DNA from 3 places in the Streptomyces sp. SD15 genome. Region 1 is predicted to be linked to each of the others. Evidence: riboswitches for the same ligand, from Rfam matches in the RefSeq annotation. Region 1 holds a riboswitch; each other region holds the start of a gene.
What was found. A riboswitch is a leader RNA that binds a small molecule or an ion and turns the genes downstream of it on or off. The one in region 1 is predicted to bind S-adenosylmethionine.
Positions count from the first base shown of each region.

Region 2: linked by a shared signal. The riboswitch ahead of ACX28W_RS08320 (aminotransferase class V-fold PLP-dependent enzyme) and the one ahead of ACX28W_RS00650 (putative leader peptide) in region 1 are both predicted to bind S-adenosylmethionine.
Region 3: linked by a shared signal. The riboswitch ahead of thrC (threonine synthase) and the one ahead of ACX28W_RS00650 (putative leader peptide) in region 1 are both predicted to bind S-adenosylmethionine.

Region 1 is NZ_JBTLMO010000001.1:131,498-141,918, forward strand. It holds gene ACX28W_RS00620 (LLM class flavin-dependent oxidoreductase) at 1-1,046, opposite strand, end outside; gene ACX28W_RS00625 (putative leader peptide) at 1,143-1,313, opposite strand; gene ACX28W_RS00630 (GNAT family N-acetyltransferase) at 1,323-2,075, opposite strand; gene ACX28W_RS00635 (ABC transporter substrate-binding protein) at 2,131-3,156, opposite strand; gene ACX28W_RS00640 (amino acid ABC transporter ATP-binding protein) at 3,275-4,042, opposite strand; gene ACX28W_RS00645 (amino acid ABC transporter permease) at 4,039-5,028, opposite strand; SAM riboswitch class IV at 5,548-5,694, shown strand; gene ACX28W_RS00650 (putative leader peptide) at 5,733-5,798, shown strand; gene ACX28W_RS00655 (glutathione S-transferase C-terminal domain-containing protein) at 5,902-6,711, shown strand; gene ACX28W_RS00660 (YceI family protein) at 6,730-7,245, opposite strand; gene ACX28W_RS00665 (MarR family winged helix-turn-helix transcriptional regulator) at 7,373-7,891, shown strand; partial or broken gene ACX28W_RS00670 (DUF3291 domain-containing protein) at 8,118-8,231, shown strand; gene ACX28W_RS00675 (epoxide hydrolase family protein) at 8,601-9,836, opposite strand; partial or broken gene ACX28W_RS00680 (Tn3 family transposase) at 10,244-10,421, shown strand, end outside.
Region 2 is NZ_JBTLMO010000006.1:120,012-130,432, reverse strand. It holds gene ACX28W_RS08355 (hypothetical protein) at 1-523, opposite strand, end outside; gene ACX28W_RS08350 (C40 family peptidase) at 564-1,595, opposite strand; gene ACX28W_RS08345 (C40 family peptidase) at 1,865-2,899, opposite strand; gene ACX28W_RS08340 (NYN domain-containing protein) at 3,261-4,610, opposite strand; gene ACX28W_RS08335 (hypothetical protein) at 4,645-4,884, opposite strand; gene ACX28W_RS08330 (rhomboid family intramembrane serine protease) at 5,039-5,770, shown strand; gene ACX28W_RS08325 (Lrp/AsnC family transcriptional regulator) at 5,767-6,048, shown strand; gene ACX28W_RS08320 (aminotransferase class V-fold PLP-dependent enzyme) at 6,354-7,715, opposite strand; SAM riboswitch class IV at 7,901-8,017, opposite strand; gene trpD (anthranilate phosphoribosyltransferase) at 8,190-9,254, opposite strand; gene qcrB (cytochrome bc1 complex cytochrome b subunit) at 9,413-10,421, opposite strand, start outside.
Region 3 is NZ_JBTLMO010000007.1:16,968-27,388, forward strand. It holds gene ACX28W_RS09070 (1-phosphofructokinase family hexose kinase) at 1-276, opposite strand, end outside; gene nagA (N-acetylglucosamine-6-phosphate deacetylase) at 405-1,550, opposite strand; gene ACX28W_RS09080 (ROK family protein) at 1,550-2,497, opposite strand; gene ACX28W_RS09085 (ABC transporter substrate-binding protein) at 2,651-3,916, shown strand; gene ACX28W_RS09090 (DUF3263 domain-containing protein) at 3,949-4,176, shown strand; gene otsB (trehalose-phosphatase) at 4,461-5,285, shown strand; gene ACX28W_RS09100 (alpha,alpha-trehalose-phosphate synthase (UDP-forming)) at 5,323-6,711, opposite strand; gene ACX28W_RS09105 (glucosyl-3-phosphoglycerate synthase) at 6,798-7,742, opposite strand; SAM riboswitch class I at 7,900-8,058, shown strand; gene thrC (threonine synthase) at 8,076-9,392, shown strand; gene ACX28W_RS09115 (MoaD/ThiS family protein) at 9,521-9,796, shown strand; gene ACX28W_RS09120 (cold-shock protein) at 10,250-10,421, shown strand, end outside.

The DNA.
Region 1 (10,421 bases):
TCGGCGAGTTGCGCGGGTGTGCCGGTGAAGACCCGCGCGTCGCTGGTGTACGGGTAGCCCGCGAGGGAGTCGAGTCGCTCGCGGCGGGCCGCGGCGGTGACGGGGTCGTCGTCCAGGAACACCACGAGGTCGCCGAAGAGGTGGAGGGGTTCGTCGGCGCGTCCCGCGGCGTGGTGCTCGGAGCGGACCGCGGCGACGATGGCGCGCGCTTGCTCGACGTCGTGCGGAGTGACGTAACCGATGTCGGTGGAGCGGCCCAGCAGCCGGAACGGAGCGCCCGTCGCGGTCTCGTGACCGAGCGCGCTGACGAGCGGCTGGCCCTGCGGCGGCCGGGGCGTGATCGAGGGGCCCTTGACGCTGAAGTGCTTGCCCTCGAAGTCGATGTAGTGCAGCTTGTCGCGGTCGACGAAGCGGCCGGTGGCGACGTCACGGATCTCCGCGTCGTCCTCCCAGCTGTCCCAGAGCCGGCGCACCGCTTCGACATGGTCGGCGGCCTCGTCGAAGAGGTCGTCGGTCAGCTCCCGCAGGGCCGGGCCGTCCAGGTCCTCGATGCGGAAGCGCGGAAACGTGCGGCGGCCGAAGTGCGCGGCCTCGTGTCCGCGGGCGGACACCTGCACCCGTACGCCCGCGCGTCCCGTGCTCACATAGTCGAGGGTGGCGATCGCCTTGGAGATGTGGAACGGCTCCGTGTGGGTGACCACCACGGTCGGCACCAGTCCTATATGGCTGGTCAGCGGCGCGACGCGGGCGGCGATGAGGACGGCGTCCAGACGCCCGCGTACCTGGTCGGTGCGGCCGTCGGGTTCGGTGAAGTGAGAGGACTGGAGTCCGAGGGCGTCCTCGATGGTCACGAAGTCGAGCAGGCCGCGCTCGGCCTCCGTGATCAGGTCCGTCCAGTACGAGGCGGTGAGCAGATCCCGGGGGCGGGCCACCGGCTCGCGCCAGGCGGCCGGGTGCCAGCCCGCGCCGTCGAGCGCGACGGCAAGGTGCAGGGCGGCGGGGGAAGAGGGGGAAGTGGGCGCGGAAGAGGGCGCGGAAGTGGGCAGCGAAGATGATGACGAGGACACGAAAGGGGTGCCTTCCTGATCGACCGTACGAGAACGCCCGCCCTCGGAAGAGAGGGCGCGGCGGGGGGTGACAGGTCAGGGACGACAGAGCGCGCCGGCGACACGCTGCAGATCTATGTGCGGCCGGGAGTACAGGTGCACGCGGTGGCGCGGGACGAGCACCATGACGCGGAGACCGGACACAGCTGGCACGTCCGTCACCTCCGCCCTTCCGTCCCGGCGGGCCCGGGGCCGCGCCGACATCATGGTGTCCTCTCAAGCACAACGGCCCGCCCGCGCCGTCTGTTCCGGCTCCGCGCCCGGAGTTCGCACCAGCAGCAAGCTCGTGCGGCGGCGCAGGGTGAAGCCGATCGACTCGTAGAGCCGGATCGCGCCGGTGTTCGCCGCGGAGGCATGGAGGAAGGGCGTGTCTCCGCGCTCCCTGATGCCGGCCGCGATCGCGCGGACCAGCCGGGTGGCCAGGCCCCTGCCGCGCTGGTCAGGATCGGTGCAGACCGCGCTGATCTCCGTCCAGCCGGGCGGGCGCAGACGTTCGCCCGCCATGGCGATCAGGCGGCCGTGGTGCCGGATGCCCAGGTAGGTGCCGAGTTCGACGGTACGGGGCAGGAAGGGACCGGGCCGGGTCAGGGCGATCAGGTCCAGGATCTCGGGTACGTCGTCGGGTCCGAGCCGCACCGCCTCGGGGGCGGGCTCGGCCCGCAGCCCCGCGTCGACCAGTTGTACGCCCTGGCCGTGCTGCACCGTCTGCCAGCCGTCGGGAGCGGTCGGTGCCCCCGACACCGGTGTGACGGTCCCCGGGCCGACCAGCGCGGCCAGGTTCTCCCAGGCACGCGGGTCGGCAGGGTCGGCGAGGGCGGCGAACGGGGAGACGTCCAGAGGGTAGCGGGCGGCGCGTCCGACGCGCTCGGCGAAGGAGGCGTGCGGGCCGGTCAGCGCGGCCCAGGCGGCGTTGTCCAGGATGTGCGCCGCCGCCTGGGTCTGTGGGGTCGGTCGGGCGAAGGTGGACATGGCGGTGCCGTATCTCCAAGGAGGGATGAGGGGCTTCAGGTCTTTCGGGAACCGGTCAGGAGTTGTCGAGCGGCAGCCCGGGCGGGTTGACCTGAGAGGTGCTGACGGCCTCGTTGGAGAGGTTCCAGGCCGCGAGCCACTTCGCGTACTGACCGTTCTCGATCAGGTAGTTGATCGCGTCGGCGACCGGCTCGGCCAGCCCGCTGTCCTTCTTCGCGGTGGCCGCGATCAGCCCCTGGAGCGTCGCGCCAGCACCGGAGAACTTGCCCGCGTTTCGCGTCGGGTTGGGCGTCTTCGCCACCTGCGTGATGTGGTACGAGATGCCGGGGTTGGGCCCGAAGTAGGCGTCGATCTTTCCGCTGGACAGCGCCAGATAGACGCTGTTGTTGTCCTGGAAGTACTTGACCGTGAGCTTCTTTCCCTCCTTCGCGAGCTTCGCCTTCCACTCCAGCAGGATCTTCTCCTGGTTGGTGCCGGCGCCCACGGAAACGGTCTTGCCGGCCAGGTTCTCGTAGTCGTCGTCGAAGTTCCAGGTGCTCTTCTTCAACACCTCGAAGGCGAGGTTGTCCTGTCGGTAGGAGGCGAACTCGTACTTCTTCTTGCGCTCCTCGGTGTCGGTGACGTTCGAGAAGGCGACGTCGACCCTGCCGCTGTCTATACCGACGAACAGGTTCTCCCAGGTCGAGTTCTTGACCTCGGGCCGCAGCCCGAGCACCGCGGCGACCAGTCTGCCCAGATCGGGTTCGGCGCCGGTGAGGGTCTTCTGGTCCTCGCCCACGTACGCCAGCGGGGGAAACCCGGCGGGCAGGGCGCCGACGCCCACGACCAGCTTGCCGCTCTTGGCCACCGACTCGGGCAGTTCGGCGCTGATGGACTTGACCTCGGAGACCTTGAGGTCGGTCTGCTGGGCGGCGCCGTTGGACAGCGCGCCCACGGTGACCGTACCGGCGGAGGCGCTGTCCGTCCTGGTGGCCGCGTCGCTGTCGCCCCCGCACGCGGCGAGCCCGGTGGCGAGGGTGACGACGGCGGCGGACGCGGTGACGCCACGGAGGAGTCTGCTGCGGAGGGTGAGGGTACGCATGGCTGTCCTTGTTCGGGGTGCGGTGACGGGTGAAAAGCGACCGGCGAAAGCGAAAGGTGAGACGTGAGAGGTGAGAGGTGAGGAGTAGGAAACAAGAAGTGAGAGGCGAGGGGCTGGGTCAGAGGACCTTGCTCAGGAAGTCTCTGGTCCGCTCGTGTTTCGGCCGGTCCAACACCTGGGCGGGCGGGCCCTGTTCGACGATCCGCCCTTCGTCGAGGAAGACGATCCGGTCGGCGACCTCGCGGGCGAACCCGATCTCGTGGGTGACGATGACGAGGGTGGTGCCGCTGGTGGCCAGGTCCTTGATGACGGCCAGTACCTCGCCGACCAGTTCGGGGTCGAGAGCGGAGGTGGGTTCGTCGAAGAGGATGACTCCGGGCCGTAGAGCGAGGGCGCGGGCGATGGCCACCCGCTGCTGCTGACCGCCCGACAACTGGCGTGGATAGGCGGCGGTCTTGTCGGCCAGACCCACCCGGCCCAGCAGGGTGAGCGCCAGCTCCCGGGCCTCAGGCTTGCTCAGCCGGCCGGTGGCCACCGGGGCGGCCGCCACGTTGTCCAGCACCGTCAGATGCGGGAACAGGTTGAAGTTCTGGAAGACGAAGCCGATCCGGCTGCGCTGGGCCAGGATCGCCCGCTCGCTCAGCTCCTTGAGCCGCTCGCCGTGCCGACGTACGCCGATCAGCTCGCCGTTCAGGCTGACATGGCCGATCTCAGGCTTCTCCAGGTGGTTGATCACCCGCAGCAGGGTGGACTTGCCGGAGCCCGACGGTCCGACGATCACCGTGACCTCTCCGGGCTCCACGGTCAACTCCACGCCGTCCAGAACGCGTTGAGATCCGTACCACTTGTGCACGTCGTGGACCTCGATCAGTGCCTTGGTGGTCATGTCGCCGTCTCCCTTCGGACGCGGGCCCGCAGGTCGCCCAGACCGGTCCGCACCTTCTGCAACGGGGTCGGCGGCAAGGTGCGCAGGGCGCCCCGCGAGTAGTACCGCTCGACGTAGAACTGGACGACGGAGACGACGCTCGTGAGGATCAGGTACCAGGTGGTGGCGACCAGGAGCAGCGGCACAATGTCGCCGGGGTAGGTGCTGCCCATGCTCTGCACCGAGCCGAAGAGGTCGAGCAGCGAGACGTAGAAGACCAGCGAGGTGGCCTTGATCAGGCCGATCAGCTGGTTGACGTAGTTCGGGGTGACGGAGCGCAGCGCCTGCGGGAACACGATCTTCCTGAACTGGTACCCCTTGGGCAGCCCGAGTGCGGAGGCCGCCTCGTGCTGGCCCTGGTCGACCGCGAGGATGCCGCCGCGCACCACTTCGGCCGCGTACGCCGCCTCGTTGAGGCTCAGTCCGACGACCGCGACGACCATGTCGGTGGCGAGCCGGGACTCGTCGAAGGTGAAGAAGGCCGGACCGAACGGGACTCCGAGGCTCAGGGTCTGGTAGAGCGCACTGAAGTTGTAGAGGAAGAGCAGGACGACGATCAGCGGTACCGAACGGAACAGCCAGATGTAGACCCAGCTCACCGCCCGCAGCACCGGACTCCTGGAGAGCCTGGCCAAGGCGAGCACGACGCCGCCGAGCAGACCCAACACCGCGCTGTACGCGGCCACTTCGAGGGTGATCAGCAGACCGTCGAGAATCGTCGGACGCAGGAACCAGTACGGGAATCGGTCCCATTGGAAGAAGGGGTTGGTCGCCAGCCCGTGGGTGATCTGCGCGACCACGACGAGCACGATCGCCGAAGCGATCCAGCGGCCCGGCCGGCGCAGCGGCAGCACTCGCTGCGCCGCCGATGGCGTCGGCTTGACCACAGGTGCGGGAGGCGGCTCTGCCGTGTCCAACTGCACGGCAGAGCCCAAGGGTTCACTCATGGAGGGCTCCAGGCGACTCGTACTCCCCCGGGGCGCGCAGGGGAAACAGGCCCGATACGGGGGCAAGGAGGGGAAGCTCACCGGGAGTTCGCCGGGACAGCGGCGAACACCAGCGGTTCAGAGCTCAGCGAAGAAGAAAGAAGAAGAAAAGCGAAAGGGCAGCGGTGCGACCGGGGTCAGCCCTGACAGAGACGGCCGGTGCCGCGACAGGTACAACACCATGCGGTGTCGGCGCGGCCGCCCTCGGCGAGGAGCAGCTCGGGGCGACGGTTCGCGGGCATGGACGCGCAGCCGTGGCGCCGCGAAGCGGTCGTCCCCGGGGCTGCGTACATCGCGGTCACCGTCACCATTCCACCCCGCGGGGCCTCGCGCTCACCGGAACGCATCCGGTCCAATGCGGCGTAAGTTAGGCACGCCGTCAAACGAATGTCAACGCCGACCGGCCCGTGTGACCACGTCGTGAGACCGCGCGGATGCCTTCTTGACGACTCACCGGAGCGCACCGAGACTGACGGGGACGGTCACGATTGTCAGCGCCCGTCGTATCGGGGTTTCCCGTACGACGCGGTTATCGGCCCCGGCCCGCTGGCAGGCAACCCTTCCACCGCGACGGGGTGCCCCGGGTGACGACCGGGTTCCGCCGGAGCGGCGGGGCAAGCGTGGTCTCGCCTCTCGCGAGCCCCGGACACGGGAGCGGTGGGAATGTGACCAGGAACGGTCTGACGAGACGTCTGCACATCGACCTGCAGCGGGTTTCCAGCGCGTACTAGACCGTCGCGTCCCACGATCCGGACCGGCACGTCAGCGCAGTCACTCCGTTCCGCCGCTGCCGCCCATGAGGCGGCCGGGGCTTCGTCGTTCCCGTGGAGAGTCATGCCCGAGACAGTTTCGCTCACTTCGCACGCAGGCACCGCAGGCCCGTGCGCCCCAACCCCGCGCGTCGCGGGCTCAGTTGCCCCGAATCCCCGGGGCGCCCTCGCGTCCCCTCGCCCGCACCGCATCCGCAGCCGCATCGGCGTGGGCCTGGCCGGCGGCTTCTACCCGGCACCGCACCGCTATCAGCTGTACCTCTCCGAGGGCTGTCCGTGCTCGCTGCGCATCTCGATCACCCTCGACCTGCTCGGCCTGCGTGACTCGGTCGCTACGACGCTGCTGGCGCTCCCCGCGGAATCAACGGAAACCTCGCAGCCACCTGCCGCGTTCACCGCACTGCGCAGCGCGTACGAGGCCACGTGGCACCACTACGACGGTCCACTCATCGCGCCCGCGCTGTGCGACCGTTGGAGCGGACGCATCGTCAGCAATCACACCCCCGACATCCTGCGCGACCTCGCCGGACTCCTGACCGGCCGCGACGACGCCTGCCTGCCTCGGCTCCACCCACCGGCCCTCGCCGCCGACATCAACGCCTTCCGTGAGCTCCTCGACCGGGACGTCACCTCTACCGCGCGGCCGGAGGTCCTGTCGGCGACGCTGGACCGGCTGAACCGGCAACTCGCCTCGCACACCTACGCGTTGGGCGACAAGCTGACGGCCGCAGACGTCGACCTCTGGGTCGCACTCGCCCAACTCAAGGCCCCTGACACCCTTTGCGGGTACGACCGGCTCCAGGCCTACGTACGACGGCTCGACGCCCACACGGCGTTCACGCGCCCGTCCCACGCCGACGCGCGGCAAACGTAACGTCCGTCGAGGTGCGAGTTACGCCTTGGCGCGGGTGAAGGCGAGCGTGCTGGTGACCGTGGCCAGGCCGCGGATCATGCCCATCTGGTTGTGATCCATTCCGAACTGGTCGCGGTCCACGGTGAAGTCCGCGGTGAGCGTGACGGCATCGGCGCCGGACTCGGTGACGCGCGCGGTGACGGACTGCGGACGGCTGATGCCGCGCACGGTCAACTGGCCGTCGATCTCGACGGTGTCGTCCTGACCGACGGCGGTGGCGTGGACGGCGAAGGTGATCGTGGGGTGCCGGTCCGCGTCGAAGAGGTCGGCGCCGCGGAGGTGCGTGTCGCGCTTGGCGTTCTTGGTGTCCAGGGACGCGACGTCCAGAGTGATGGTGCCGTTCGCGGTCCCGTCGGGCTGGACCTCGCCCTCTCCGGTGACACCGGTGAAGGTGCCCTTGACGGTGACCATGCCCCACATCGTCTTGTGCTTGATGGCGACGGTGGAACGGGCGGGGTCGAGCTGCCAGAGGCCGGTTTCTACGGCGACGGTCATGAGGGTTCTCCAGACGGTTACAGGTCGTACACAAGGAGTGTGAGGAGGACGACCGAGGTCATCCAATTTTGGATGACTGAACGCTAGCCTGTTCTTCAAATTTGGACAACCGGTAGACTGCGACACCATGGCCGACTCCTCCGCCCCCGCCGATCCGCCCGAACGCGAGCACACGGGCGACGACGGACTGCTGCCCGCCGAGCTGCGGGCCTGGATGCGCCTGCTGGCGGCGGCCGGAGCGATCGAGCAGCAGCTGCGCGCACGGGTCAAGGACGCACTCGGTGTCTCGCACGACGAATTCCTGGTGCTGTGCCTGCTCGCGGACCAGCCCGGCTCCGGTCTGCGGATGACGCAGATCGCGGAGCTGCTGGGCCGTCCCAAGACGCGGCTGACCTATCAGGTGGCCTGCCTCCAGCACGCCGGCCTGATCACCAGGCGCTCGGCGTGCGGGGACCGGCGGGGTATCGAGGTTGCGCTCACGGACAAGGCGCGCACCCTGCTGCGCGATTCCTCGCGCCCCCTGGCCGACGCCGTCTCCCAGGCCATCGCCCAGACGGCCTGCGCACAGCGGTACGACGCGCTGCACGAGCTGTTGCCGCTCGCCCCGGCCGCCGACGGGGAGCACCCCCTCCGGAAGGCGGAGTAACCCGCTCACCAGGGGTCCGTACACACACCCGGACACCGACCGGCCGGGCCGTACGCCATCCGACGTACTCCGATCTTCGTAGTCGCGATCGGACTCCGGTTGGACGCGGTAGCCGACCGCTTTCTAGGGTCGAACGCAAGTCCACGGTCGCCGGTGCAGCTCAGCGGTGGACCGTCCGGAGTTCGGGCTGCCCGCCGAAGGAGTCCACCGCGTGTCGCGCCATCCCTCACTCATCGCCCAGCCGCTGAAGCGCACCTTCTGGACGCTGTCCGCCTGGGAGGACGAGCAGGCCCTCTACACGTACGCGAAGACCGAACCGCACCGGTCGATCATGAAGGGGTCCAGCCAAGGTAAGCCCAAAAAGGGGCAGTGGGATGATCTTGGCTGGACCCCTACTGGCGGCGCGGAATGGAGCCGTCGTCTGGGACCAGCTGCACCTGATGCTGCTGAAGAAGCTGCGGGTCGCGGGGGAGATCGACCGGTCCCGGGGAAGATTGACTGGTCTCGGACGAAGCTCGACTCTTCCCACGCCCCGTCAATAGCGTTCTGCCCTCAATGTGCTGCCCGGCTGGAGAACACCACCCAGCGGTTCAGTACGGCAGCGCGCTGTTCACAGCCACGGCAAGGTCGCAGTCCAGCGCGATAGGTAACCTTCTTGACCACGTCCCCCATACCGATCTCTCGTGCCCAGACGAGCCCGCAGGGTCGTTCAGGGCCTGCGGCCGTGAAAGGTGCGGCGCAGGTCACTCACCCAGGCGTCGGGATTCTCCCAGGGGATGAAGTGGCCGCCGTGGTCGTGGGCGTTGACGTTGACGTGGTTGAACCAATCGGCCTGCAGGCCGGTCTTGAATGCCCGGACGCGCTCGTCGGCGGTCTGGATGCCGGGCGGGTTCTCGTACGTGACGAAGGTGAGGCCGACCGGGGTCTGCACGACCGGGGTGCGGTCGTGGGCGGGAGCCCAGGGGTAGCGGTTGGCATTGGCGTAGTAACGCATCGACGTGGCGATGGAGTTGTTCACCCAGTAGATCGTGGCGTGGGTGAGCAGGTCGTCCTTGGTGAAGACGGACTCCACGTCGCCGCCGTTGTCGCTCCAGGCGTTCCAGCGCTCCAGCAGCCAGGCGAGCAGTCCGGCGGGTGAGTCGCTCAGCCCGTGGGCCAGGGTGGCGCCGTCGAGCATGTGCACGGCGAGGTGGGACGCCGAGCGGTGGTCCAGCTCGATGATGCGGGCGCGGACGTCGGCGGGCTGGTCGTCGGTGAGGGGCCGATTCCGGGCGAAGTCCCAGGCGCGGGGGCCGGTGAAGAAGTCGAGCGGCAGCCCGGAGCCGATGTGGATGCCGTACAGCTCGTCGGCGTACTTGTGGCCGAGCTGGCTGGAGACGATCCCGCCGATGTCGCAGCCCCCGGCGGCGTACTTCTCGTATCCCAGGGTCTCGGTCATCAGGGTGTGCCACAGGTCGGCGACCTTCCAGAAGTTGACGTCCGAAAAGCCGGTGAGCGGGCCGGGGAAACCGAAGCCGGGCAGGGACGGCACGATGACGTCGAACGCGTCGGCGGGGTCACCGCCGAACGCGGCCGGGTCGGCGAGCGGGTCGATCACCTTCGACCAGTGCCAGAACGTCCACGGCCAGCCGTGGGTGAGGATCAACGGGATCGGGCGAGGGCCGCGGCCGGGCTTGCCCATGAAGTGCACCGGGACACCGGCGACGCTCACCTGGTAGTGCTCGTAGATGTTGATGGCGGCCTCGGCCTTGCGCCAGTCGTAGCCGTCCCGCCAGTAGGCGACCAGCTCACGGAGATAACTGTCCGGGACGCCGTAGGACCAGTCCCCATTCCCTTCGTCCAGCGGCGGACGGGTCAATGTGAGACGGGCGCGCAGGTCATCGAGGACCTTGTCGGACACGTGGATCGGGGTGGGCTCCAGGGGGAAGGCGTGAGGGGTGGTCATGGCATGGTTCCTTACTGGGTAGAGGAAGCGGTGTCGTCGGCCTGTTGGGTGGTGGGGCGGTGAGCCGGGCCATTTCGAGGAGTGCGGGCAGCGACGCGGCGAGTGCCTGCCGGTGGTGCGGGTCGAGCCGGCCGGCCAGGGCGGCCAGGCGACCGATGCGCTCCTTTCGCCGCGACTCGACCACCTTGGCACCGGCGCGGACACTCAACGGCTCTGACGATAGGACGTTTCCACATCCACCCCGGGGCGGCGTTTCATAGGTGGTCGCTCGTGAAACACCCGCCGCGCGGCGACCCACCTGTGGCAAACATGTTTCATGAGTGGTTGCAGACGACTGGCCGACTGAAACACCCACACGAAACAGTTCGTGGTCGTGAGCGACGACTTCAAGCGTGCGGAATCGACGCATGGTGGCCACCGACAACGCCTCGTACTCCGACATGGTGTTCGGGCTGTTCACGATGCTGGGATACAACTTCTCGCCGCGCTTCAAGGACCTCAACGACCAGCGGTTCTGGCGGGCGGAGATGCCCGGAGTGGAGACCGGCGACTACGGGCCGCTGGAGGACCTGGCCCGCAACAAGG
Region 2 (10,421 bases), on a different contig from region 1:
GACCGGCGTACGCGCGCAGCCGCTCGCCCGACTGCCCGACCCCCAGGACGAGGCTGTGCTCGCCCCGTACGACCTTGACCGCCCCCTGCTCCCACAACTGTTCGCCGGTCTTCTTGGCGGGTTCGTCGGAGGTGACGCGCCAGGTCCCGCCGCTGCGGCTCAGGCGCAGGGTGCGGGCGGCCGTGACGGGCGCCTTGTCGTAGCCCTCGATGCGGTAGCGCAGCTCGGCGTCGGCGGTGGCCCGGTCGCCGGAGCGGTGCAGATCCGTCAGGCGGTACGACCAGGCCGCGAGCGGGACGGCGCGCAGCCGCGTGAACTCCGCGGCCCGGCCCGACGGTTCTCCGGTGGCCCGGTACGCCGACTCGTCCCGGTCGAGGACCGCGGCCGCCCGCCGGTCCAGCACCCGCTGCACCTCGGCGGCAGCACGGTCCGACTCCGGCTGCCCGCCGCAGCCGACCAGCACGGCGAGCAGCACGGCGAGCAGCAGCACCAGGGAACCCCACGCACGCCTTCGACCAGCCACGTTCCCGATCGTACGGGGAGGGGGACCCTCGGACCGACCCTCAGACTCTGGTGACCGACGCGACCGGCATCATGCCCACCGGGTCGTAGCGCACGGGTGCGCCCGGATAGGGCGCGTGGATCACCTGGCCGTTGCCCATGTACATCGCGACGTGACTCGCGTCGGACCGGTAGGTGACCAGGTCGCCGGGCCGCGCCTGGGAGAGCGGCACCTGCTGTCCGGCGCTGCGCTGCCCCTGCGAGGTGCGCGGCAGGCCGACCCCGGCCTGCCCGTACGACCACTGCGTGAGGCCCGAACAGTCGAAGCCGGTCGGCCCGCTCCCGCCCCACACGTACGGGCGGCCGAGCGCGGAGCGGGCCGCGGCGACGGCAGCGGCCGCACGTCCCGAGGCGGGCGCGCCGCTGCCGAGGTCGGGGATGTCCAGGCGGCCGGAGCGGGAGGCACGGTCATAGGCGGCGCGCTCCGCGTCCGGCAGCGCGTTGAGCAACTGCCGCGCCCTGGCCAGTTTCTGCTCGACGGTGCGCTTGTGCCGGGCGACGGCCTTGGTGCTCTTCTCCAGCTCGGCGAGCTTGGCGGTCGCCTCTTCCCGCTCCTGGGCGAGGTCACGCATGGCGAACTGGAGGTCCTTGAGCTCGTCGGCCTGGTGGGCGGTGATCCGGTCGAGCGCGGCGGCCTTGTCGAGGTAGTCGCCGGGGTCGTCGGCGAAGATCAGCGCGAGGGAGGGGTCGAGGCCGCCCGACCGGTACTGGGCCCCGGCGAGCGAACCCATCGCGTGCCGCATGGTGTTGATGCGCTCCTGCTGCCGGGCGATCCGGTCCCGCGCCCTGCTCACCTCTCCGCGCAGCGAGTCGGCGCGTTCGTCGGCCTTGTTGAACGCCTCGGTGGCCTTCTCCGCCTGCGTGTACAGGCGGTCCACCTCGGCCCGGGTGTCGTCCTGCGGTGCCGGGGCGGCCGGTACGGCCCCGAGGGCGGCGGCCGCGACGGACAGTACGGTGCCAGCGACGCCGGCGATTCCCGCGGTGCTGACGCCCCGGTCGAACCCGGACGGTGCACGGCGGCGATGGGACCCCACGAGTAGCCGCTCTCCCTTCCGCTGACGATCCCCCGGAGTTGGGGGAAACGCGGCAGACAGTAGCTGTGCGACTACGTGGCGACCAAAGGCCTCCGCGGGCACACAAAGTGACACCCCGCCTATGACGCAGGTCATGGGCGGGGCGCGGGGTCAGCGGGAGTTGCTGCAATTCGCCCGTTTGGGCGGCGCAGCAGGGGTGCCTCCGACGAGGGCGAAGGGTCCCTCCGACGAGGTGTACGTCTTGAGGTGTGCGTCTGACGAGGTGCGCGTCAGATGCGGACGCCGAACTGGAACGGCATGTTGTTGATCGACTCGTAGCGCACGACCGTGCCGGTGCGCGGGGCGTGCAGCACCTGGCCGTTGCCCGCGTAGAAGCCGACGTGGTGCTGGTCGCCGTAGAAGATGACCAGGTCGCCGACCTGCAGGTCGCTCTGGCTGTAGATGCGCGTACCGGCGTTGGCCTGCGCCTGCGAGGTGCGGGGGATGGCCATGCCGGCCTGGGCGTAGGCCCAGGAGGTGAGACCCGAGCAGTCGAAGGAGCTGGGGCCGGAGGCGCCGTAGACGTACGGGGAGCCGATCACGCTCTGCGCGGCGGCGTAGGCGGACGAGGCCCGGCCGGAGGCGGGCTTGGTGGAGCCGCTGAGGGCGCTGCGCTGACTGTCGCGACTGGCGCGGTCCTCCTCCGCGTCGAGGGCCGCCTTCTCCGCGGCCGTCAGGGAGTTGAGGAGCTTCTGCGCGGAGGCGAGCTTGCCCTGGACCGCCTTCTTCTGCTTGGCCAGCTCGGTGCGGGTGTCGGCGAGGTCATCGAGCTTCTCGGAGGCTTCCTGGCGCTGCTGGGCGAGCGAACGCTGCTTCTCCTGGACCTTCTTCAGCGCCTCGACCTGCTGACTGCTCAACTGGTCCATCGCGGACGCCTTGTCGAGGTAGTCGTCCGGGTCGGAGGAGAGGAAGAGCGCCACGGAAGGGTCGATGCCGCCGGTGCGGTACTGGGCGCTGGCCATCGAACCGAGGCCGTCGCGCAGGGCGTTGAGCTCGTCCTGGCCGCGGGCCACGTTGTCCTGCAGATCGTCGATCTGCTTCTCGAGCTTGTCCTGCTTCTCCTCGGCGCCGTTGAGCTTCTCGGTCGCCTTCTCGGCGTCCTCGTAGAGCTTGTCGACCTTGGCCTTGACCTCGTCCTTGCTCGGCTTCTCGCTGGGCGCGGCGTTGGCGGCGTTGGCGCTGAGGGCAACGGCTGCGGCTGCGGCGGTGGTGAGCACGGTCACACGGGTGCGGCTCGGCTGCTTGGGTCGACGGTGGGACGCCACGAAGGCGAGCTCCTTCTTCCTTCAGCCGCCTGCCGATACGCCGACGGGCGGTGTCCCTCCACCGTCACTCCCAATGAGCGATCACCCGAGTGGAGGTTCGAGCCCAGACCCTAGTGACCTTCCTGTGATCAGTTCAAATCCAAACCACAAAAATGTTTGTCACGCAGCGCATTCTTTACACACAACTCACATGCAGTGATACGAGATTGACGCTACGTCGCGTGAAGATCTCGCGAATTCGGGCATCACGCCCGGAAGTTGCGCATGGGATTTACGTTCCCTATGGGGCGTAGGTGACAGATCGCCGACTCCGTCGCCGGCCGCGCGAGAAGCGCTGGACCAGCCCACGAAATGCGCTGGGCTAGCCCCGCGAAAAGCGCTTGAGAAGGACCGCCGAAGCCACCGGCCGGGCACCCGCCTTGGCGATCCCGTCGGCCACCTCGCGGTCGGTGGAGGCGACGATGACCGGCCGCCCCGGCGGCTCGGCACGCACCAGCTGACGGATCAACTCGTCCGCCGTGACACCCGGCTTGGAGAACAGCACCCGCACCCCGCGCGGCGGCGCGAGCAGCACCGGCGCGGCCAGCTCGGCCCCGTCGAAGACACAGGTGACCTCGGCGCCGGTCTGCGCGGCGAGCTGCGAGAGCTGCCCGAGCAGCCTCAGCCGCTGCTTCTCCAGCGGCATCTGCGGATAACCGGTCTTGGTGACGTTGTAACCGTCGACGACCAGATGGGCCTGCGGCAGCGCGAGCAACTGGTCGAGGATCGCGGGATCGTTTTCGGACAGCGCGCGGGCGGCGATGTCCTTCGGTGTCATTCGTCCCGGTTCGACCGCATCCACGGTCTCGGCGGGCCGCACCGACACGGGCGGCAGGGCGAGTTCACGCCGCAGCCCCTGGGCGGCGTCCAGCACGGTGTCGAGCAGCAGCCGTACCCGCATGTCCTCGACACTGCGCCCCTCGCGCGCCGCCTTGCGGGTGGCCTCCAGGGCCGCCTCGGCCTCGGCGAGCCGCGCCTTGAGCCGCCGGGTCTCGCTCTCGGCGGTGGACACCTGGGCCTGCCCCTCCGCCCGTACGGTGTCCATCTCGCCCTGCAGCTTGCGTACGGCCGCCTCCCCCCGCTTGACGTCGCTGAGCGCGCCGCGCAGCTTGCGGTGAAGCGATTCGGCTTCCTTGCGCGCCGACTCCAGCTCCGTACGCAGCCGTTCGGTTTCGGCCTTGGTCTGCCCCCGCGCCGCAGCGAGCTCCGCGCGCAGCCGCTCCAGCTCGGCGCGGCTCTCCTCGTCGGCGCGCTCCGCGTCCGCGCGCAGGGCCTCCTCGCCCGCCGCGGTGACCAGCTTCACCCAGCCCATGGGGCGCAGCACATAGGCCGCGGCCGCCACGTCCAGCGGATCCGCGGCAGGGGGCGGCGCACCCGAGTCGAGAGCACCGACGAGCTCCGGCTGGGCCTCTCTCAGCTTCTCGGCGATGCGCTGCCTGAACAGCGGTTCGCTCTCCAGCGCCGTCGCCATGGCATTGCCGGCGAACTTCGCCCGCCGACTCGGGGTGAACCGGGCGTACTGCCGCAAAGGGGCAGGCAGTTCGGCGACGGTCAACCCACCGAACCCGTCCGACACGATCTGTACGACACGACGTCGCACGCCGTCGGGCAGCGGACGGTCGAGCACCTCAGCGGCGCCGTCGTCCGGCTCCCCGCCTGTGGTCTCCGCCATCCGTCACCCCAATGTCTGTGCGGGGCCCGCTCCCTCAGGAGCCGGCGCCCGGCCTGTCCACCAGTTCCACCTGATCCACCGCATTGCACCAGCGGCAACGCACCGACTCGATGGTCTCACTGACCACCTTGCGCTCCTCGACGTTCGGCTCACCAGCCAGGTCGAGGTGCACATACTCGACGACCTTGGACGAGCGGGTCACGTCGAATCGCGTGAGGTTGCCGCAGAGCGTGCAGCGCCAGCGAGTCTCGGCGGTCGGCAGGGGAACCGTCATGTGGCAGTCGCTTTCCTTCTAGTGTCCGTCCAGCGCCAGTCTCCCTGGTGCGTGTGGCTCGTAACCCTACGGCCTGGCGGGTACTCGACGCTCGGCCGTCCACAGCGGCGAGGCACTCTGTGCGCATAGGTCCTGTTACGTCATGCTCTGTTGCATGATCAGCAAGTGGAGTACGACGGTCGGCAGGGCGGCGCGGGGTCAGTCCGCGCCGGTGACGTACGGGCTGATCGTCGTGTGCTGCCTGATCTTCCTGATCGGCCCGGCTTCGGGATTCAATCCGACGTACGGCACAGGGGACGAACTGCTGGTCGCCCAGCGAACCTATTTCCGGCGCTGGGGCGTGGTGCCCGCCGAACTCCTCAGCGGAATCCCGAACGCCGCGCTCACCCCCGCGACAGCCCTGTTCATCCACGGCAGCTGGCTCCACCTCCTGGGGAACATGCTCTTCTTCTACGTCTTCGGAGCGATGGCCGAGGAACGCATGGGCCACTTCGAGTTCGCCCTCTTCTACGTGGGCTGCGGCTACCTCGCCCTGCTGGGCTACGCGATCGCCCATTCCGACTCCGAGCAGAGTCTGGTCGGTGCCTCGGGGGCGATCTCCGCGGTCCTCGGCGCGTTCCTGTACCTGTTCCCCAGGGCCCGGGTGACCAGTCTCTTCCCGTTCCTCTTCTTCCTGCCGCTGCGCTTCCCCGCCTGGGTCGTACTGCCCTTCTGGGTGACCCTGCAGTGGCTGGCGGCGGGCCAGGCGGCCCAGGGCCCGGGGGTGGCGTACCTGGCGCACCTGGTGGGCTTCTCCCTGGGCTTCGGCTACGCGTGGGTGCGCTACGGGCGTGCGACTAGAGTGAAAACCCCAGCCGCGGCCCCCGAGGGAGAAAACCAGCCGTGATCACCGCGATCGTGCTCATCAAGACCAGCGTGGACCGGATCCCCGAGATCGCCGAGTCGATCGCCGCGCTGGACAGTGTCAGCGAGGTCTTCTCCGTCACCGGTACCTACGATCTGATCGCCATGGTCCGGGTGAAGGCTCACGACGATCTCGCCGACGTCATCCCCGGCAAGATCAGCAAGATTCCCGGCGTCGAGGCGACGGACACGCACGTCGCGTTCCGCACGTACTCCCAGCACGACCTGGAGGCGGCGTTCGCGATCGGGCTGGACGGTTAGGTTCCTCGCCCCCACCGCCCCTACCCGTCCCATCCCTACCTGGGGGCTCCGCCCCCAGACCCCCGTTCGGCCTGAACGGCCTCGTCCTCAAACGCCGGACGGGCTGAGACACCCAGGGGCGCGGGGAACTGCGCGCCGAGCCCCCACCGTCCCGCAGCAAAAGAACCACCGCCGGGGGGTCCGGGGGCGGAGCCCTCGGGGATGATGGGGGTCCCCCCTGCTCGAGCGAAGTCGAGAGCTTGGGGGAGGGTAGGGGCGGCGGGGGCGAACTCACCACCCAAGCCCCCCAACCACCCGCGGTCACCTCAAACGGCGGGCACGCAACGGCCGTCTTCCGTGCGGTAGTTCCACTTCGCACCGTCCCGGACCAACTCCCTCACGGCCCGTACGAAACGCTCCACGTGCTCATCGGGCGTACCCGCCCCGAAGCTGACACGGATCGCGTTGAGGGACTTCTCCCCCGGCGCGGCCTCGGGCGCGCCGCACTCCCCCTGGGTCCCCGGGTCGCTGCCGAGGAGCGTGCGCACCAGCGGATGGGCGCAGAAGAGTCCGTCGCGCACCCCGATGCCGTACTCCGCGGAGAGCGCCGCCGCGAAGTGCGAGCTGTTCCAGCCCTCCACGACGAAGGAGATGACGCCGACCCGCGGGGCGTCGTCACCGAAGAGGGACAGGACACGCACCTCGGGAACCTCGGCGAGCCCCGCGCGGACGGCCGCGATGAGCTGCTGCTCACGGGCGACGAGCGTGTCGAAGCCCGCCTCGGTGAGCGCCTTGCAGGCGGAGGCGATCGAGTAGGCGCCGATGACGTTCGGTGAGCCGGCCTCGTGCCGGGCCGCGCTCTCGTGCCACTCCACATCCACCCCGCCGTCCGTACGCCGCGTGACCTTGCGGCTGGCGCCGCCACCGGCGAGGTACGGCTCGGCCTCACGCAGCCAGTCGGAGCGGCCCGCGAGGACGCCGGAGCCGAACGGCGCGTACAGCTTGTGCCCGGAGAAGGCGACCCAGTCGACGTCGAGGTCCCGTACCGACACGGGGTGGTGCGGAGCGAGCTGGGCGGCGTCGAGGACGATCCGGGCGCCGTGCGCGTGCGCCGCGGCGGCGAGCTCACGCACGGGCCACAGCTCACCGGTGACGTTCGAGGCGCCGGTCACACAGACGAGGGCCGGACCGTGGGGGTCGCGGTCGGCGAGGGCACCCTCCAGGGTGGCCACGGCCTGCCGCGGGGTGCGGGGCGCGTCGAGGTACGTCACCCGCGCGTCCTTCCACGGCAGCAGCGAGGCGTGGTGCTCGGTCTCGAAGACGAAGACCTGGCAGTCGGCCGGAAGGGTGGCGGCCAGCAGGTTGAGCGAGTCGGTGGTCGACCGGGTGAAGACGACCTGATCGCCCTCCCGGCAGTCCAGGAACTCCGCGACGGTCGTGCGGGCGTTCTCGAAGAGGTCGGTGGACAGCTGGGACAGGTATCCGGCGCCGCGGTGCACGCTGCCGTAGTACGGGGCGTACGCGGCCACGTCGTCCCACACCCGCTGCAGGGCCGGAGCGCTGGCGGCGTAGTCGAGCGCGGCGTAGGTGACCTCGCCGCCGGTGACCAGCGGGACGGTGACATCCCGCCCCAGAACGGGCAGCGGGGCACAAACGGACTGGTCGGCGGCAATGACGGAGACAGACATGGCGAGCTCCTGTGAGAGGCAGGCGGAATCGCTGTGCCGGACAGCCCGGGCGGGGCGTCCACAGCACAGGAAAAGGCGAAAAAGGGGTACGCGGAGGCGGGGCTCGAGCCCTATCGCATTCGCTTGCTCACAGAGGGCTCCCTCGAACGACCAGGACCCCTGGTGTCCACTCAAAGAGTGCGAGGGGTCCGCGCTTGCCGTAGACCTCGCTGCCTACGGCCTGGTCTTCACCCGGGGCACCCCGCCACGGACGGAGGGTTGCCGGACAGCCGGCCGGGGCCTGATGGCTGTCGCTCATGACCTGCGCAGCATCTTGCCACACGCCCTCCCGGGCGCAACCCCCATGTCCGGATACCGGGACGGGGCGGAGCCCCCAAGGAGGATGGGGATCCCCCTGCTCGAGCGAAGCCGAGAGCTTGGGGGAGGGTAGGGGCGGCGGGGGCGAACAAACCCCACCCCCCGCCGCCGCGGGCGCTACGCGTTGCTGGCCGCCACCCACCGCTCCAGCGCCGCCTTCGCCGCCCCGGAATCGATCGCCTCCGCCGCCTTCGCCATCCCGACGCGCAGCTGCTCCGCAAGCGGCGCCTCGCCCGGCGAGAGGGCGACCAGCGCCGCCGCCGAGTTCAGCAGCACAGCGTCCCGCACGGGCCCCGTCTCACCGTTCAGCAGCCGACGGGCGACATCGGCGTTGTACGAGGCGTCAGCGCCCCGCAGGGCCTCCACGGGGACGAGGTCGAGGCCGACGTCACGGGGGTCGAAGCGCTCCTCCTGGACCTTGCCGTCACGGACGACCCACACCTTCGACGTCGACGTGGTGGTCAGCTCGTCCAGGCCGTCGTCACCGCGGAAGACCAGCGAGGAGTTGCCGCGCTCGGCGAACACGCCGGCCACGATCGGCGCCATGCGCGGATCCGCGACGCCGACCGCCTGCGCCCGTACGCGCGCCGGGTTCGTCAGCGGGCCGAGGGCGTTGAAGACCGTCCGGATCCCCAACTGCCCCCGCGCCGCCGCCACATGACGCAGCGCCGGGTGGAACTTGACCGCGAAGCAGAAGGTGATCCCGGCCTCCTCGGCCACCTCGGCCACCCGCTTCAGCGGCAGCTCCAGATTGACGCCGAGCTTCTCCAGGACGTCCGAGGCACCGGACGCCGAGGACGCGGCCCGGTTGCCGTGCTTGACGACCTTGGCACCCGTTCCTGCCACCACGATCGCCGACATCGTGGAGATGTTGACGGTCTTCGCGCCGTCGCCACCCGTGCCGACGATGTCGACGGTCTCCCCCGGCACCTCGATCACGTTCGCGTGGTCGTACATCGCCCGGACCAGACCGGAGATCTCCTCGACCGTCTCGCCCTTGGCCCGCAGCGCCACCACGAAACCGGCGATCTGCGCGTCCGTCGCCTCGCCGCGCATGATGCGGTCCATCGCCCAGGCCGTGTTGTCCGCGCTCTGGTCACGGCCGTCGAGCAGTCCGTTCAGTACCTCGGGCCAGGAACGGCCCGCCGCGGTATTGCCTCCAGCGGGGTTCACAGCGCTCATAAGCCGCTCCTGGGTCCGTCCCGTCCGTCCTGGACAGGGACACCTGTAGATGAGAACACCCTATCCAGGCCCGGAGGCGGCAAAGAGCCCCCGTCCATGCAATGGACGAGGGCTCTTGCCGTGGCGATCGTGGTGATCGATGAGGATCGGTCAGGGGATCAGTGGTGGCCGTGGCCGCTCGTGATCTCCTCGTACTCCTCGACCGTGGGCTTGGGGATCTGGTTGTTCTCCCCGTAGAAGCCCTTGCTGAGCTTGGCGCGCAGCCTCTGCGTGCCCTTCACCTTGCGCTCGACACCGTTCTCGTCGACCGTCGGGCCGATCTCGGCGGGCCGGTACTGCTCGTGCGCGGTGAGCGTGTGCAGCGCTTCCGGGCCGAGCGGCTCGTGCACCTCGATGAACTCACCGTGCGGCAGGCGCTTGATGATGCCCGACTCGCGGCCGTGCAGCACCTTGTCCCTGTCGCGGCGCTGGAGGCCGAGGCAGATCCGCTTGGTGGCGAGGAACACCAGCACCGGCACCACAAAGAATCCGATGCGCGAGAACCAGGTGATCGAGTTGATCGACAGATGGAAGTGCGTCGCCCAGATGTCGTTTCCACCAACGACGAGCAGGACGAAGTACCAGCTGATCCAGGCCGCACCGAACGCGGTCCGGGTCGGGACGTTGCGCGGGCGGTCCAGGATGTGGTGCTCGCGCTTGTCGCCGGTGACCCAGGACTCGATGAACGGGTAGACCGCGATCGCGACCAGGACCAGCGGGAAGACCATCAGCGGGATGAACACACCCAGGACGAGCGTGTGACCCCAGAAGTTGATCTCCCAGCCCGGCATGACACGGATCAGGCCCTCGGAGAAGCCCATGTACCAGTCGGGCTGCGCGCCGGTGGACACCTGGTCCGGACGGTAGGGGCCCATGGTCCAGATCGGGTTGATCGAGGCGATCGCCGCGATGACCGCGATGACACCGAAGACCAGGAAGAAGAAGCCTCCGGCCTTGGCCATGTAGACCGGCAGCAGCGGCATGCCGACGACGTTCTTGTTGCTCTTTCCGGGACCCGCGAACTGCGTGTGCTTGTGGTAGAAGACCAGGATCAGGTGGGCGACCACCAGGCCGAGCATGATGCCCGGCAGCAGCAGGACGTGCACCGAGAAGAAACGGGCCACGAAG
Region 3 (10,421 bases), on a different contig from region 1:
GATCGTACGGCGGGTCGATCCGGTGACGGGGACGAGCGCGTCCACCACGCCCGGTGTGCCCGTGAGGTGGTCCTGGACGGCGCGGCCCGTCGCGCCGCCGGTGAAGCCCGTGACCGTCACCTCGTGACCGAGGGCCGCGAGCACCCGGGCCACGTTCAGGCCCTTGCCGCCGGGGCGTTCGGTCACCTCGGTCACCCGGTGCGAGGTGTGCGGGCGCAGGGCGCGTACGCGATACGTGATGTCGAGAGCGGTGTTCAGCGTGACCGTGAGGATCACTGGGGCCGACCTCCCTCGCACTTCGACTCGTTGTTTCCGGAGGCCCGATCATGCCAAAGACAACGGCGGTCGGCCCAGTCCCCCGGGCCAACCGCCGTACGTCACGCGCTCGCCAACGAGTGGGCGAATCACCCCAGTTGTGGGTCAACCACCCATTCGCCCCGCCGCATCACGCCCTTGAGCGCGAAGTCGGTGTCCAGGATCACCAGGTCGGCGTCCTTGCCCGGCTCCAGGGAGCCCACCCTGTCGTACCGGCCCAGCAGGCGGGCCGGGTTGGCGGACAGGGCCGCGACGACGTCCTCGACCGGCAGCCGGTCGACCGTCACCGCCCGCTGGAAGGCCCGGTCCAGCGTGAGCGTGGAGCCCGCGATCGAGCCGCCCTCCACCAGCCGCGCCACACCGTCGCTGACCTCGACCTCCAGCGGGCCGAGCAGATAGCGGCCGTCGCCGAAGCCGGCCGCGTCCATGGCGTCGGTGATGAACGCCACCCGGTCCGCGCCCGCATGATGGAACGCCAGCTGGAGGGCGGCGGGGTGCAGATGCGTGCCGTCGTTGATCAGCTCGACGGTGATCCGGTCGTCCTCCAGGAGGGCGGCGATCGGGCCGGGGGCGCGGTGTCCGAGCGTGGGCATCGCGTTGAACAGATGCGTCGCCACGGTCGCGCCCGCGTCGATCGCCTCCCGCGTCTGCTCGTACGTCGCGTCCGTGTGCCCGATCGCCGCGATCACCCCGTGCTCGGCCAGCAGGCGTACGGAGTCGATGCCGCCGGGCAGTTCGGTGGCGAGCGTGACCATCGTGGCCCGGCCGCGTGCCGCGTCGATCAGCTTGCGGACCTCCGCCGGGTCCGGGTCGCGCAGCAGCTCCTCGGAGTGCGCGCCCTTGCGACACGGCGAGATGAACGGGCCCTCGAAGTGGATCCCGGCGATGTCGCCCTGCTCGGCCAGCTCGCTCAGCAGCCCGGCGCGCTGGGCCAGCCCGTCCATGTCACCGGTCACGGTCGAGGCGACGAGGGTGGTGGTGCCGTGCAGCCGGTGGGTGTGGATGCCCTTCAGGACCTCGTCGACGGTCCCGGAGGTGAAGGACGCGCCGCCGCCGCCGTGGTTGTGCAGATCGACGAAGCCGGGGACCAGCCAGTGGTTTCGTACGTCGATGACCTGGGCGTTCTCGGGAGCGGTGGCGGCGATCCGCGCACCCTCGACGATCACTCGGCCGCCGTCCACGATCCCCGTGGGCAGCACCACCCGGGCACCGGCGAGAACCTTGCTAGTGGCCATCAAGTGGTTACCTCCGAGGGGTGATCGGTCGTGGTCAGGAGATCCCAGGCCAGCAGCCCGGCGCCGAGACATCCGGCGGTGTCGCCGAGGGCTGCCGGGACGATCGACGGCAGCTTCTGGAAAGTGATGCGCCGCCGGACGGCGTCCCGCAGCGGCGTGAACAAGGTTTCCCCGGCCTCGGCCAGGCCGCCGCCGATGATCAGGGTGCGCGGATCCAGCAGGGTGAGCGCGGTGACGAGCCCGTCGGCGAGCGCGTCGACGGCGTCCCGCCAGACGTCCTGTGCGCGGGGGTCCCCGGACTCGACCGCCTCCGCGCAGTCCGCCCCGTCCGCGGCCGGATCCCCGGACACCCGGGCCCAGGCCTCGCTGACGGCCGCCGCGGACGCGTACCGCTCCAGGCAGCCGTGCTGCTCGCACGGACACGGGGTGCCTCCGGGGCGTACGACGATGTGGCCGATCTCGCCCGCGAAGCCGTGCGCGCCCGCCTCGACGCCGCCGTCGATGCCGATCGCGCCCGCGATGCCGGTGCCGAGGGCGATGAAAAGGAAGCGGTCGGCGCCCTGCCCCGCGCCGACCCGGCCTTCCGCCAGTCCGCCGGTGCGCACGTCGTGCCCGAGCGCCACCGGTACCCCGCCCAGCCGGTCGCCCAGCAGTCGGCGCATCGGGACGTCGCGCCAGCCGAGGTTGGCGGAGTACACCGCGATGCCGCGGCCGGCGTCGACGATGCCGGGGACGGCGACTCCGGCCGCCGCCGCGGGCTCGCCGAGGTGCAGCTCGCCGTACCCGCGCAGCTCGGCCGCGAAGTCGAGGATCGCGTCGACCACGGCGTCGGGACCGCGCTCTCGGCCGGTGGCGCGGCGGGCCTGGTGGAGCAGCTCGCCCCCGGCCCCGACCAAGGCGGCCTTCATCCCGGTGCCGCCCACATCGAGGGCGATGACATGTCTCACGGGGGACAGTCTCGCCCCTTACCCCAGGAGAGGTCTAGTCCACTCGGGTGGTGTAGACCTTGCATCCGCATGCCGAGACAGATGCAACGGGTGCGGAAGCAAAGAGTGTGAAGCCAATGTGGAGTCAATGTGCAGGGGTTGGGAGAAAGAGCAGTGCAGCGGCGTAGGACAGGACTGATCGCGGTGGCGTCCGCCTTGGGTATGACGGCGGCCCTCGCGGGCTGCGGCGGATCCGGCGATTCCGGGGACGTGACTCTCAAGCTCGTGGCCGCCGACTACGGCGACTCCAAGGCCAACAGCTCCCAGAAGTACTGGGACGAACTGGTCAAGGAGTACGAGGCCGACCACCCGGGGGTCAAGGTCGAGGTCAGCGTCTACTCCTGGACCGACGTCGACCGCAAGGTCAAGGAGATGGTCGCGGCGGGCAAGGCCCCCGACATGGCGCAGATCGGCGCGTACGCCGACTACGCGGCCAAGGGCCAGCTCTACAGGGTCGACGACGTGCTCTCCATACCCGTCCAGGCCGACTTCATGTCGCAGCTCACCGAGGCCGGGCAGATGAACCGGGTGCAGTACGGCATGCCGTTCGCCGCCTCCACGCGGCTGCTCTTCTACAACAAGAAGCTCTTCTCGCAGGCCGGCCTCACCCCGCCGCAGAGCTGGAGCGAGCTCGCCGCCGACGCCGAAACGCTCAAGGCCGAGGGCGTCGAGATCCCGTACGCGCTGCCCTTGGGGCCCGAGGAGGCGCAGGCGGAGACCATGCAGTGGCTGCTGAGCGGCGGCGACGGCTACACCGACGACGTCGGCACCTACAGCCTCGACTCCGACCGGAACGTCAGCACCCTCACCTGGATCAAGGACGAACTGGTCGACAAGGGCCTCACCGGACCCGTCGCGCCTGCGAAGCTCAATCGCGCCGCCGCGTTCGCCGCGTTCACGCGCGGCGAGGTCGGGATGCTGAACGGGCACCCCACGCTGATGAAGACGGCCGCCGAGAAGGGCGTGAAGTTCGGCATGGTGCCGATGCCCGGCGCCAACGGCAGTACCGGCGCCACGCTGGGTGTCGCCGACTGGATGATGGCCTTCAAGAAGAACGGCCACGGTGAGCAGATCGGCGACTTCCTCGACTTCGTCTACTCCGAGAAGAACGTGCTCGCCTTCTCCCACGAGTACGACCTGCTGCCGGTCACCAATTCGGCGTCCGAGGCCATGGCCGCCGACGAGGACGACAAGGACTTGGCCCCGTTCCTCGAAGAGCTCCCCTCCTCCCAGTTCTACCCGGTCGGCAAGACCTCCTGGGCGTCCGTCAGCGCCGACATCAAGAATCAGATCGGCAAGGCGGTCTCCTCGGGCGGCAGTCCGTCCAGCGTCCTCGGCAGCCTTCAGCGCGCGGCGACGATCCGGGACGCCTCGGAGTAGCACTGTCGGTGGCGGCAGTTACGGTGCTGTCCATGGACGAGCTGAGCGCGCGGGAGCAGGGGATCCTGGCCCTGGAGCGCCGGGGCTTTGCCGGCCCCGGTGCCAAGGAGCGGGCGATACGGGAGCAGCTGGGGCTGGCTCCCGTGCGCTACTACCAGCTGCTCAACGCCCTCCTCGACGATCCGCGGGCCCTCGTCCATGATCCGGTGACGGTGAATCGGCTGCGGCGGGTGCGGGAGGCCCGGCGGGGCGAGCGGTGACGGGTGCCGCAGCCGAGGGGTTTTCGCCCCCGCCGCCCCTACCCGTCCCATCTCTGGGGGCTGCCGCCCCCAGACCCCCGCTTCGGCCTGGACGGCCTCGTCCTCAAACTCCCCCAAGCTCTCGGCTTCGCTCGAGAGCTTGGGGGAGGGTAGGGGCGGCGGGGGCGGACCACGTATGGCTCGATGAGCCGTGGGTGCGCCTGCCCTCGGCCGGATAAGGTCGCCGTATGGGCAGCCATTCGGAACCCCCGGAAGTCACGGACTCCTCCACGGACTCATTGCCGATGCCTACGCCGGCGACGGCCGCCGGGCGTGACGGTCTCGACGCCATTCTCGCGCGGCCCGACCGCGCAGTGATCGCCCTCGACTTCGACGGAACGCTCGCCCCGATCGTCCCCGACCCGGAGCAGGCCCGCGCCCACCCCGACGCGGTCCCCGCCCTCGCGGCCCTCGCCCCGAAGGTCGCCTCCGTCGCCGTCGTCACCGGCCGCCCGGCCGGCGTCGCGGTCCGCCACGGCGGCTTCGCGGGCGTGCCGGGGCTGGAGCACCTCGTCGTCCTCGGCCATTACGGCGCCGAACGCTGGGACGCGGTGAGCAGCACCGTCAACGCCCCCGCCCCACACCCCGGCGTCTCCGCCGTCCGCGCCGAGCTGCCCGGGTTCCTGGACCGGATCGGCGCCTGGCAGGGCACCTGGATCGAGGAGAAGGGGCGCGCGGTCGCCGTCCACACGCGCCGCGCGACGGATCCGCAGGCCGCGTTCGAGGCCCTGCGCGAGCCGCTCACCGACCTCGCCACCCGACACGGCCTGATCGTCGAACCCGGTCGGATGGTCCTCGAACTCCGTCCCCCGGGCATGGACAAGGGCGTCGCCCTCTTGGAGTACGTCCGCGAGGTCGGCGCCGAAGCCGTCCTCTACGCCGGCGACGACCTCGGCGATCTCCCCGCCTTCGCCGCCGTCGACAAACTCCGCTCCGACGGCGTCCCGGGCCTCCTGGTATGCAGCGGCAGCTCCGAGGTCGCCGAGCTGGCAGACCGAGCGGACCTGGTGGTCGACGGCCCGGCAGGAGTCGTACGCCTACTCAGCGCACTGGCGACAAGGCTGGAGTGACAAGCCCCCACCGGCCCGCACCCGACAGCCGGCCCTCTCAGCCCTCCAACTCCCGCAACTGCTCAAGAAACCACTGCGCCGGAGGCAACGCCGTAGCCGCGGCGGCAAGCCGTTTCGTGCGCTCGGCCCGCTCCTCCGCCGACATCGTCAGCGCCGCGTGCAGCGCGGCCGCCGTGCCGACCACGTCGTACGGGTTCACCCCGATCGCGTCCTCGCCCAGCTCCTCGTACGCCCCCGCCTCCCGGGACAGCACCAGCACGCACCCCTCGTCGGAGACGACCGGCATCTCCTTGGCGACGAGGTTCATGCCGTCCCGGATGGGGTTGACGAGGGCGACGTCGGCCAGCCGGTACGCGGCCAGGGAGCGGGCGAAGTCATCCTTGACGTGGAGCACGACGGGGGTCCAGTCCGGTGTTCCGTACCGGGAGTTGATCTCGGTCGCCAGACGCTGCACCTCGGCCGTGTAGTCCCGGTACACGGCGAGATCCTGGCGGGACGGGTATGCGAAGGCCACGTGGACGACGCGCTCGCGCCAGGTCGGCTGGTCGTCGAGCAGCTGTCGGTACGCCAGCAGGCCCCGCACGATGTTCTTCGACAGCTCGGTCCGGTCGACCCGCACGATCGTCTTCCGGCCCGCCCCGATCTGCTCACGCAGCGTGACCATCCGTTCGGCGACGTCCGCCTCGTGCGACCGCTTCCGCAGGAAGTCCGCGTCCGCGCCGAGCCCGTGCACGCCGATCCGGGTGTCACCGAGGCCGCCGACGAGCTCGGTGGCGCACGCCGTGAACGCGTCCGCCCAGCGGTGCGTCAGGAAGCCCAGCCGGTCCGCGCCGAGCATGCCGCGCAGCACCTGCTCGGCGATGTCGTCGGGCAGCATCCGGAAGTAGTCGACCGGCGCCCAGGGGGTGTGGGAGAAATGGCCGATCCGCAGGTCGGGGCGGAGTTCGCGGAGCATTCCGGGGACGAGGGTCAGGTGGTAGTCCTGTACGACCACCACGGCCCCGTCGACCGCCGCGTCGGCCAGCGCCTCGGCGAACGCCCGGTTGTACGCCTCGTACGCCGCCCACTGGCGCCGGAACTCCACGTCGAAGACCGGCTCCAGCGGCGTCTGGTAGAGCATGTGGTGGACGAACCACAGCACGGAGTTCGCGATGCCGTTGTACGCGTCCGCGTGCACGCCGGCGTCGATGTCCAGCATCCGCACACCGACCTCGCCGATCCCACGCCGGACCGCCTCGCGGTCGCCGTCGCCGAGCGCGGAGCACACCCACAGGGCGCCCGCGTCCGGCCCGATCGCCGACAGGCCCGAGACCAGCCCGCCCCCGCCGCGCCGGGCGTGGAGCGAGCCGTCCTCTCGCACCTCGTACGAGACCGGGCCGCGGTTGGAGGCGACGAGGATTCGATGGGTGCCGTGCGTTGAGGCCATGCCACCAAACCTAGCCCGGCACGGAAACGCTCAAACGTTCCTTTTGGCCGTATGCGATCTGCGGGGCGGTGCCCAAGGGGGCGCTTTTACGCGGCCCGCCTTTTTACGTACTCGGAGATTTCCGCCATCGGAGGCCTTTCCTCCGTGTCCACCGAGTGCGTGCGCGGCTCGAAACCGTCCTCGCCCCGTTCGAACTGGGTGAGGGCCGGTCGGATGAGGTGTCCGCGGGCCAGCCGGAGCTGTGCCGTGCGGTAGATCGCGGCGGACATGCGGCCCAGCGCCTGCCCGTCCTGGTGCCGGTGCTTGCGCACTCCCACGTCGACCTGGGCGAGCGCGTCCAGGCCCACCAGGTGCAGTGCGTCGATGAGCATGCCCAGCTCGACGCCGTACCCGACGGGGAAGGGGAGCTGTTCGAGGAGGGAGCGGCGGGCCGCGTACTCCCCGCCGAGCGGCTGGACGAAGCCGGCCAGTTGCGGCCAGTGCATGTTGAGCAGGGGGCGGGCCATGAGTTCCGTGACGCGGCCGCCCTGACCGGCGGCGGAGCCCAGCGGTCTGTCGTACATCGCCTTGACGAGGTCCACGCCGGGCTCGGTGAGCAGCGGCCCCACGATCCCGGAGACGAAGTCCGACGAGAACTCCTTCAGATCGGCGTCGATGAAGCAGACGATGTCCCCGCTGGTCACCAGGAGTGACCGCCAGAGGACCTCGCCCTTGCCGGGCGCGGTCGGGATGCGCGGCAGGATCTCGTCCCGGTGCACGACTCGCGCGCCCGCCGCGGCGGCCACCTCCGAGGTGCGATCCGTCGAGCCCGAGTCGATGACGACGATCTCGTCGACGAGGGGCACCTGCTGCATCAGGTCGTGGCGGATGACGGCGACGATCTCGCCGACCGTCTCCTCCTCGTTGAGCGCGGGCAGTACGACACTGACCGTCGACCCTGTGGTGCGTTTCGCGGCCATGAGCTGGTGGAGCGGGCGATCGGTTACGGACCAGGAGCGTGTGCTCAGCCAGCGCTCGACTTCCTTCAGCACAGTCTGCGGCTCCTCACTGTCTGATCACCCGGTGTCTCACGGTGTGATCCATCTCGCGGTTCGGACGACTATCTCAACTGTCCTGGCCTTCGGTTACAGTCTTGAACAACGCGGATGACCATCGCATTGCGTAGATCGTCCGCACACAACCGAATACCGCTCATCCAGAGGGGCAGAGGGATACGGCCCGTTGAAGCCCCGGCAACCCTCCAGCCGGTCTCGTACGACCACCGACTACGTCGTCGTCGCGAGGCTCCCGGCTCGGGAAGGTGCCAAATCCGTCTCACGGCGAAGTGCGTCGTGAGGAAGATGAGGAGAAAGGGCCTCGCCTCCATGGCTGCGCAGACCGTCGCAAGCACCACCGCAAGCGCCACCGAAAGCACTACGAACAGCGTAGACGGTGTCGATCTCGGACCCGCCGCCGCGCTTTCCTGCCGCGAGTGCGGTCACCGTGTGCCGCTCGGCCCGGTTTTCGCCTGCGAGGAGTGTTTCGGCCCGCTCGAGATCGCGTACGACTTCTCGGCCTACGACACCGAGGAGCTCCGCAAGCGCATCGAAGCGGGCCCCGCGAACATCTGGCGCTACGCGCCGCTGCTGCCCGTCCCCGCGGACGTCGCCGAGAAGCCGAACATCAACCCGGGCTGGACCAAGCTCGTCAAGGCCGACAACCTGGCCCGCGAGTTGGGCGTCGACCCCGGCAAGCTCTTCGTCAAGGACGACTCCGGCAACCCGACGCACTCCTTCAAGGACCGCGTCGTCGCCCAGGCCATCGAGGCCGCCCGCGCGTTCCACTTCACCACTCTCTCCTGCTCCTCCACCGGCAACCTCGCCGGTGCGGTGGGCGCCGCCGCCGCCCGGGCCGGCTTCCGCTCCTGCGTGTTCATCCCGCACGACCTGGAGCAGGGCAAGGTCGTCATGGCCGCGATCTACGGCGGTGAGCTCGTCGGCATCGAGGGCAACTACGACGACGTGAACCGTTTCTGCTCCGAGCTGATCGGCGACCCGGCCGGCGAGGGCTGGGGCTTCGTCAACGTCAACCTGCGGCCGTACTACGCGGAGGGGTCGAAGACGCTCGCGTACGAGATCTGCGAGCAGCTCGGCTGGCAGCTCCCCGACCAGCTGGTGATCCCCATCGCCTCCGGGTCGCAGCTGACGAAGATCGACAAGGGCTTGCAGGAGCTGATCAAGCTCGGGCTGGTCGCGGACAAGCCGTACAAGATCTTCGGTGCGCAGGCCGAGGGCTGCTCGCCGGTGTCCGTCGCCTACAAGGCCGGCCACGACGTCGTACGCCCGCAGAAGCCCCACACCATCGCCAAGTCGCTCGCCATCGGCAACCCGGCCGACGGGCCGTACGTGCTCGACATCGCGCGACGGACGGGCGGGGCCGTGGAGGACGTCAACGACGAGCAGGTCGTCGACGCGATCAAGCTGCTGGCCCGGACCGAGGGCATCTTCGCGGAGACCGCCGGTGGAGTGACGGTGGGTGTGGCGAAGAAGCTGATCGAGAACGGTCTTCTCGACCCGACGCTGACGACCGTCGTCCTCAACACCGGGGACGGGCTCAAGACGCTGGACGCGGTGGCGGGGACGGGGTTGACGGCGACCATTCGTCCCAGCCTGGAGTCGTTCCGTGAGGCTGGGCTCGCGTAAGGCTCCGCCAGGAGGGTTCTTTTCGCGCTGCGGGCCGTGAGGGCTGGTCGCGCCCACGCGGCGGAGCCGCACATGTCACCGCCCCGCGCCCCTTACGAGGCGCTGTACTCGACCGGAGGTCATCACCCATGAGCGTCAACGTCCGCATCCCCACCATCCTGCGCACCTACACCGACGGCAAAGCCGAGGTGAAGGCCGAGGGTGGGACCCTCGGCGAGGTCATCGCGGATCTGGAGAAGAACCACACGGGCATCTCCGCACGCGTGCTGGACGACCAGGGCAAGCTGCGCCGGTTCGTCAACGTGTACGTGAACGACGACGACGTCCGTTTCGAGCAGGGCCTGGAGACGGCGACGCCGGACGGCGCGGGCGTCTCGATCATCCCGGCGGTCGCCGGAGGCTGATCGCCGGCCCGGATCGTTACCCTCGGTAACTCCGAACACGCAGAGTTCATCGAATTGCCCCCTCCGTGAGAGAAACGGAGGGGGCAATTCTGTATGGTTGAGCGCGGTACAGTTGGGGAAGCCGCTTCGCTTTCCATGCCGGATGCATATGAGCTTCAGTGATTTCCCGGCCGGTGCCCGATAAGAAGTAGCCAAAGTGCCCCACCTCTTTGAGCCGTTTATGGCATTTATGGGGCCCGACTTGCCCTGAATCCTTGCTAATTCTCCGCATATTTCCGATCAGGCGCGCCCGGAATTCTCGTCCGATTGACCTGTTGCAGAGGGCAGTTGGACAGATACATTCAGCCGCGGTCGACGCGTTCCGGCGCACACCCCCAACCGTTGGGGGGTGAGGTCTGACCCGGGCCCGCGAAGTGCGGTCCTGTGCAAGGGCCAGTAATAGGGGAGTTAGGCATGGCTCAGGGCACCGTCAAGTGGTTCAACGCGGAGAAGGGGTACGGCTTCATCGCGGTCGACGGTGGTGCGGATGTTTTCGTCCACTACAGCGCGATTCAGATGGACGGCTACCGCACCCTGGAAGAGGGTCAGCGGGTCGATTTCGAGATCTCGCAGGGCCAGAAAGGGC